Regions from separate parts of the Achromobacter sp. 46006 genome, predicted to be linked through region 1. Evidence: predicted binding sites of a transcription regulator. Region 1 holds the regulator's gene; each other region holds the start of a gene.

Region 1 (2,266 bases):
CTGCACCGGGATGTCGGTGATGAAGCCCAGATGGCCATGGTTGATGCCGACCACCGGCACGCCGTAGGGGGCCAGGTGACGCGCGGCGCCCAGCACCGTGCCGTCGCCGCCCATGACCACCGCCAGCGAGGCGTCCTGGCCGATCTGCGCGTAGGTGGCGACCGGATATTCCGTCAGTCCGGTGTTGCGGGCCGTGTCGGCATCGACGAGCACCTGCCGCCCGGCCTGCGTGAGCGCGTGCGCGAGCGCCCTCAACGGAGTGGCCAGGCCGGTGTCCTGGTATCTGCCGATCAGCGCGACGATAGGAAAGTGCATGGTGGCGAGGCGAGTCAAAATACGGAATCGGCCCGGAATCGGGCTTATTAGCCGATTATATGGGGCCGCATATCGGCTTGCGGGACAAAAATCGCCTCAATTGGAAAAGATTCCCTAAAATACCGGGTATGGATGACCGCGCACGCGCATTACTGAAAGCGTTGATCGAACGCTACATCGCCGATGGGCAACCAGTCGGCTCGCGGACGCTATCGAAGGTCTTCGATCTGTCGCCCGCCACCATTCGCAACGTCATGGCCGACCTGGAAGAGTTGGGGCTGATCCACAGTCCGCATACCTCGGCCGGGCGCATTCCCACGCCGCGCGGCTACCGCATGTTCGTCGATTCCCTGCTGGCGGTGCAGTCGTACCAGCTCGAACCGCACAACATGGGCGAGATGCTGGCGGCCGCCGAGCCCACCCGCGCGGTCAATGCCGCCGCGGCGCTGCTTTCCAACCTGACCCAGTTCGCCGGCGTGGTGCTGACTCCCAAGCGCGCCCAGGTGTTCCGCCAGATCGAATTCATCCGCCTGTCGGACAAGCGGGTGCTGCTGATCATCGTCACCCCCGACGGCGACGTGCAGAACCGCATCCTGTTCGTGCAGCGCGACTACGCCGAGGCCGAACTGCTGGAGGCCGGCAACTTCTTCAACGTCCACTTCGCCGGCAAGTCGTTCGACGCGGTGCGGCGTACGCTGTCCACGGAACTGGCGCAGTTGCGCGAAGATATCTCGCGCCTGATGCAGGCGGCGGTCGAGGCCAGTGCCGAGGCGGCCGAGGACGGCGATGCCGTGGTCATTTCGGGCGAACGCAAGCTGCTCGACGTCACCGACATCGCGTCCGACATGGACCGGCTGCGCAAGATGTTCTCGTTGTTCGAGAAGAAGACCGACCTGCTGCAACTGCTCGATGTTTCCAGCCGCGCGCAGGGCGTGCAGATCTACATCGGCGGCGATTCGCAACTTGTGCCGATGGAAGAGGTCTCGGTCATCACCGCGCCCTACGGCGTCGATGGCAAGGTGGTCGGTACGCTCGGCGTAATCGGTCCGACCCGCATGGCCTACGAGCGCGTCATCCCCATCGTGGACATCACGGCGCGCCTGCTGTCGAACGCCCTCAGCCACAACCAGTAGTCCCAACCGAACCGACATCCTCCTGGTGGAGGAAGGGGAGTTTTTGTGTTTCTTCGCCTGTTCAAGTATCTCTGGCCTGAACGCTACCTGCCTGAAGCCGAGCAGGACGACCCCTTCAATGAAGACCCGCCGCCGCGCGCGCCGGGCAAGGTCGGCGTGCTGCTGGTGAACTTGGGCACGCCCGACACGCCGGGCCGCAAGGACATCCGCAAGTACCTGGGCGAATTCCTGTCGGACCCGCGCGTGATCGAGATCCCGCGCTATCTGTGGAAGCCGATCCTGCATGGCCTGGTGCTGACGCTGCGTCCCAAGAAGCTGGAGCCGCGCTACGCCGGCATCTGGCTCAAGGACGGTTCGCCGCTGATGGTCTACAGCCGCCGTCAGGCCGAGGGCGTGCAGGCTGCATTGACCGCGGCCGGGGGCGAGGCGGTGGTGGAGCTGGGCATGCGCTACGGCAACCCGTCGATTCCCGACGCCATCTCGCGGCTGCGGGCGCAGGGCTGCGAACGCATCCTGACCGTGCCGCTGTATCCGCAATACGCCGCCAGTACCACCGCCACGGTGGTCGATGCCGTCACGCGCCATGCGGGCCGGCTGCGCGACCAGCCTGAGATGCGTTTCATCAAGCGGTTCCACGAGGACCCCATCTATCTCGACCCGCTGGCCGCCAGCATCGAGGCGTATTGGCGCGAGCATGGCAAGCCGCAGAAGCTGGTCATGAGCTTTCACGGCCTGCCGCGCTATTCCATCGAGCTGGGCGACCCCTATTATCGCGACTGCATGGAAACCGCGCGGCTGCTGGCGCAGCGCCTGTCGCT
Region 2 (2,266 bases), on a different contig from region 1:
CGACTTGGCGACTTGTTCCAGCACCGGCAGCAGGTCACGGATGTTGCTGATCTTCTTGTCGAAGATCAGGACGAACGGGTCTTCCAGCGCGGCGACTTGCTTTTCCGGGCTGTTGATGAAGTAGGGCGACAGGTAGCCGCGGTCGAATTGCATGCCTTCGACGACGTCCAGCTCGTTTTCCAGCGACTTGCCGTCTTCGACGGTGATGACGCCTTCCTTGCCGACCTTGTCCATCGCGTCAGCGATGATCTGGCCGATCGAGGAGTCGCTGTTGGCCGAGATCGAGCCGACCTGGGCGATTTCCTTGCTGGTCGTGACCGGCTTGGACTGCTTCTTCAGTTCGGCGACGGCGGCGGCGACAGCCTTGTCGATGCCGCGCTTCAGGTCGATCGGGTTGAAACCGGCGGCAACGTACTTCAGGCCTTCCTGAACGATGGCCTGGGCCAGCACGGTGGCGGTGGTGGTGCCGTCACCGGCGTTGTCGGAGGTCTTGGAGGCGACGTCCTTGACCAGTTGGGCGCCGATGTTCTCGAACTTGTCCTTCAGTTCGATTTCCTTGGCGACGGAGACACCGTCCTTGGTCACGGTCGGGGCGCCGAACGAGCGCTCCAGCACGACGTTGCGACCCTTGGGGCCCAGGGTGGTCTTGACGGCGTTGGCGAGGACATTCACGCCACGGACGATGCGCACGCGGGCGTCGTCACCGAACAGTACTTGCTTGGCAGCCATTTGTTAGCTTCCTTCGAAAATTCGTTTGAGGCAGGGTTTACTGGACCACGGCGAGGATTTCGTCCTCGCGGATGACGAGCAGCTCTTCGCCGTCAACCTTGACGGCCTGGCCGGCGTACTTGCCGAACAGAACCTTGTCGCCAGCCTTCAGGTCGACCGGCAGGATCTTGCCGTCTTCGGTCTTCTTGCCGGGGCCGACGGCCACGACTTCACCCTGGTCGGGCTTTTCAGCGGCGCTGTCGGGGATGACGATGCCCGACGCAGTCTTGCGCTCGTTTTCGAGGCGTTTGACGATCACGCGATCGCCCAGGGGACGCAAGGCCATGAGGAACTCCTGTTACTTAAGAAGAAAGTGAATGATCGGTTGGGCCCGGGAGGATTGTTAGCACTCACCGGAGTCGAGTGCTAATTATAGGGATGATGTGGCGGGGTTCAAGGGGGGGGCAGGGGGCTGTTACATATAGCGGGGAGGAAATCCCGGAATCAATCGCGAGGGTTGTTGCGCCCCTAATAAATTCATCCAAGCTGAATTTCGGTTCATAAGCGTTCATTCAATCAGGCGCGCGCTGGCTACGACGGCAGACCGCTTCCGCCCCATATCGCCCACGGCCGCGGCTTGCAAAAATCCGCGGGTTTGATGGAAAATTGATAGTAATTCTCATTACTGAATTTTCAATCCGGAGCGCCTGGTGTCCACCATTCCTCCCGCTGCAGCGTCAGCGATGCATACGCTTTACAGCGACAACCACGGGTGGCTGTTGGGGTGGTTGCGCCGTCGTGTGGGCGATCCGTTCGATGCGGCGGATCTAATGCAGGACACCTTCGTCAGGGTGTTGAAGGCGCATACCGGTCGATGCGGCGCGGCCAGCGCCGACCCCGTCGCCCAGATCCGGGAGCCGCGCGCCTATCTGGCGACCATCGCCAAAAGCCTGATGATCGATTTTTTCCGGCGCCAAACGCTGGAGCGAACCTATCTCGAGGTCTTGGCCGCACTCCCGCCGCAGGAGGTGCCTTCGCTCGAAGCGCAGGCCGTGTTGCGTAGCGCCCTGATCGAGATCGACGCCATGCTCGACGGACTCGGATTGAAGGTCAAGCAGGCCTTCTTGATGGCGCAGTGCGAAGACCTGCCCTATGCCGAGATTGCCCGGCGTCTGGGGGTATCGCGTCGTAGCGTGGATAACTATCTGGCGCGCGCCATGGCGCATTGCTGCCTGCTGCTGCCGTGAGCGGCACGCCAACGCCAGCGGACACAACGCCGAGCGCGCGGGAACTGCGCGCCGTCAACGAGGCCGCCGCCTGGTATGCGCGGCTGAGTTCGGAAGCCGCCACTCCCAACGATCGCCAAGCATGGAGCCACTGGCTCGCCAGCGACGCCGCCCACCGCGCCGCATGGGGCAAGGTCGAGCAGGTCTGTCGCCAGATGGGCCGCCTGCCAGGCAGCATCGCCCGTCCCACACTGGCCCCGGCCAAGGCGGCGCGCCGCACCGTGCTGCGTAACATCGGCCTCGGGGCGGGCGCCGGCGCCGCCTCCTGGCTG
Region 3 (2,266 bases), on a different contig from region 1:
TATCCCGAGGTATTCGAGGCCGCCTGCGCCGCCGCCGGCCAGCCGCTGGAACTGCGCCGCCAGGAAGGTTACGACCACGGCTATTACTTCATCTCGACGTTCATCGAGGATCACATCCGGTTTCACGTCGAGCGGCTTGGAAAACCGGCCCCCTGACGCCCCGCTTTTATACTGGGCGCCCTGCCGTGGCAGGCCCGGGACGCCTGGCGCCCGGCGCCCGGCCATGGCTTTCCCTGCATAGGACCGCCTGATTTGATCAACGGAATCGCTCCCTTCGTGTGGATCCTGCTGGCCGCGGTGGTCGTGTTCCTCCCGGGCCTGGCGATGCTGTTGGGCCGGGGCGGCCCGCGTGACGAACGCGGCCGGCGCACTTTCAAGGTGCGCCCGGTGCGGCGCCTGTTCGGCCTGATGCTGCTGTTGCTGGGCGGGGTGTCGGGGCTGCTGGCCTTGTCGCTGGTGCAATTTTTCCGCCTGACCACCGACGAACCCGTGGCCCGCATCGAGGTGCGGCAGCAGGCCGAAGGCCAGTTCCAGGTCAGAGCCAGCGCGCCGGGCGTGGGCGACAAGCAGTACGTGCTCTACGGCGACCAGTGGCAGATCGATGCACGGGTGGTGCGCTGGCGTTTGCCCGCCCTGGTGGCCGGCGCGCCGCCGCTGTACCGCCTGGAGCGCTTGTCTGGCCGGTATAGCGATGCCGCGCGCGAAGCCTCGGCCACGAAGTCGGTCCATGCGCTGGATGACTGGCCGGCGCCGGACCTGGGCTCGCTCAAGCAAAGTTTTCCGAACTGGTTTCCGTTCGTCGATGTCCAATTCGGCAGCGCGGCCTACATGCCGCTGTTCGACGGCGCGAAGTACCAGGTTTATATGGATCCGCGCGGCGCGCTGTTCGTGCGCCCCGATGGCGAGGCCACCGCGGCCGGCCTGAAACGCCTGGGCTGGTAGGCCGGCGCGGCGGACCGGACCGGCACCGCCTTCCCGTGCGCATTTAAAATGGGGACGCGTCTTCGGTCGGAAACTTTGACGCGCCGCAATAGTCGAATTAGCACTCCCTTTACTAGAGTGCTAACATCGAATCCATGTCTTTACCCCTTCGCCTTCCGGAGACCGCCGCAATGAAGCAACCCAGTACCTCGTTGGCCACGTCCGGCAACGCCCTGGCGTTGGCCATCGCCAATCCGGGCGCGCTCGGCACCATCGACGCCTACATCTCGGCCGTGAACCGCCTGCCGGTCCTGTCGGCCGAACGTGAAACCGAACTCGGCCGCCGCCTGCGCGACAGCGAAGACCTGGGCGCCGCGCGCGAACTGGTGCTGTCGCACCTGCGCCTGGTGGTGTCGGTGGCGCGCCAGTACCTGGGCTATGGATTGCCCCATGCCGACCTGATCCAGGAAGGCAACGTCGGCCTGATGAAGGCCGTCAAGCGCTTCGATCCCGAGCGCGGCGTGCGCCTGGTGTCGTTCGCCGTCCACTGGATCAAGGCCGAAATCCACGAATACATCATCCGCAACTGGCGCCTGGTCAAGGTGGCCACCACCAAGGCGCAGCGCAAGCTGTTCTTCAACCTGCGCAGCATGCGCCCGGACGGCCAGACGCTGGATCCGGAACAGGTCGACCACATCGCGCGCGAACTCAACGTGCGCCGCGAAGACGTCAGCGAAATGGAAGTGCGCCTGTCCGGCCGCGACATGTCGCTCGAAAACCAGGACGACGATGACGACAGCTACGCGCCCATCGCCTACCTGTCAGACGATGGCCGCCAGGAGCCGACCCGCGTGTTGGAACGCGCGGCGCGCGACCAGTTGCAAAGCGCCGGTCTGTCGAGCGCGCTGGAAGCGCTCGATCCGCGCTCGCGCCGCATCGTCGAAGCGCGCTGGCTGCAGGACGACGGCGGCGCCACGCTGCACGAACTGGCACAGGAGTTCGGCGTGTCGGCCGAACGCATCCGCCAGATCGAGGCCGCCGCATTGAAGAAGATGCGCGGCAACCTGGCCGCCTGATTCCCTGCCGCATGGATGCCAAGGGCCGCGAAATCGCGGCCCTTTTCTTTGCTCCGCCGGCCGCGCTCGGCCATGCGCAGGAACGGTGACGGCCGTCGTCGCGAAGCGCCAATAAATTGATACAAATTCGCCGCGAAATAACGCGCGATTTCAGAAACTTAATGAAGCGCACACCGCCTAACTTCACGTAGACCGCGAACTTTGGTTGGCAGTCTTGTCATCCGTCTCGGCTTCTCCTCTTTCCCCTCCCCTATGAGACGGATGCTTGC

The links. The regulator HrcA, encoded in region 1, represses chaperone genes, less so after heat shock. The targets are predictions, from matches to a motif close to TTAGCACTCNNNNNNNNNGAGTGCTAA.
Region 2: the regulator HrcA is predicted to act here: its motif matches at 1,112-1,138, upstream of groES (co-chaperone GroES).
Region 3: the regulator HrcA is predicted to act here: its motif matches at 1,040-1,066, upstream of rpoH (RNA polymerase sigma factor RpoH).

Annotation. Positions count from the first base shown of each region.
Region 1 is NZ_JCBANN010000002.1:166,445-168,710, forward strand. Features, by position in the region: gene AC6LKG_RS02115 (NAD kinase) at 1-315, opposite strand, end outside; gene hrcA (heat-inducible transcriptional repressor HrcA) at 444-1,448, shown strand; gene hemH (ferrochelatase) at 1,494-2,266, shown strand, end outside.
Region 2 is NZ_JCBANN010000034.1:47,084-49,349, reverse strand. Features, by position in the region: gene groL (chaperonin GroEL) at 1-729, opposite strand, end outside; gene groES (co-chaperone GroES) at 767-1,054, opposite strand; gene AC6LKG_RS16885 (sigma-70 family RNA polymerase sigma factor) at 1,452-1,955, shown strand; gene AC6LKG_RS16880 (FecR domain-containing protein) at 1,952-2,266, shown strand, end outside.
Region 3 is NZ_JCBANN010000011.1:44,071-46,336, forward strand. Features, by position in the region: gene fghA (S-formylglutathione hydrolase) at 1-156, shown strand, start outside; gene AC6LKG_RS08545 (hypothetical protein) at 253-942, shown strand; gene rpoH (RNA polymerase sigma factor RpoH) at 1,113-1,997, shown strand.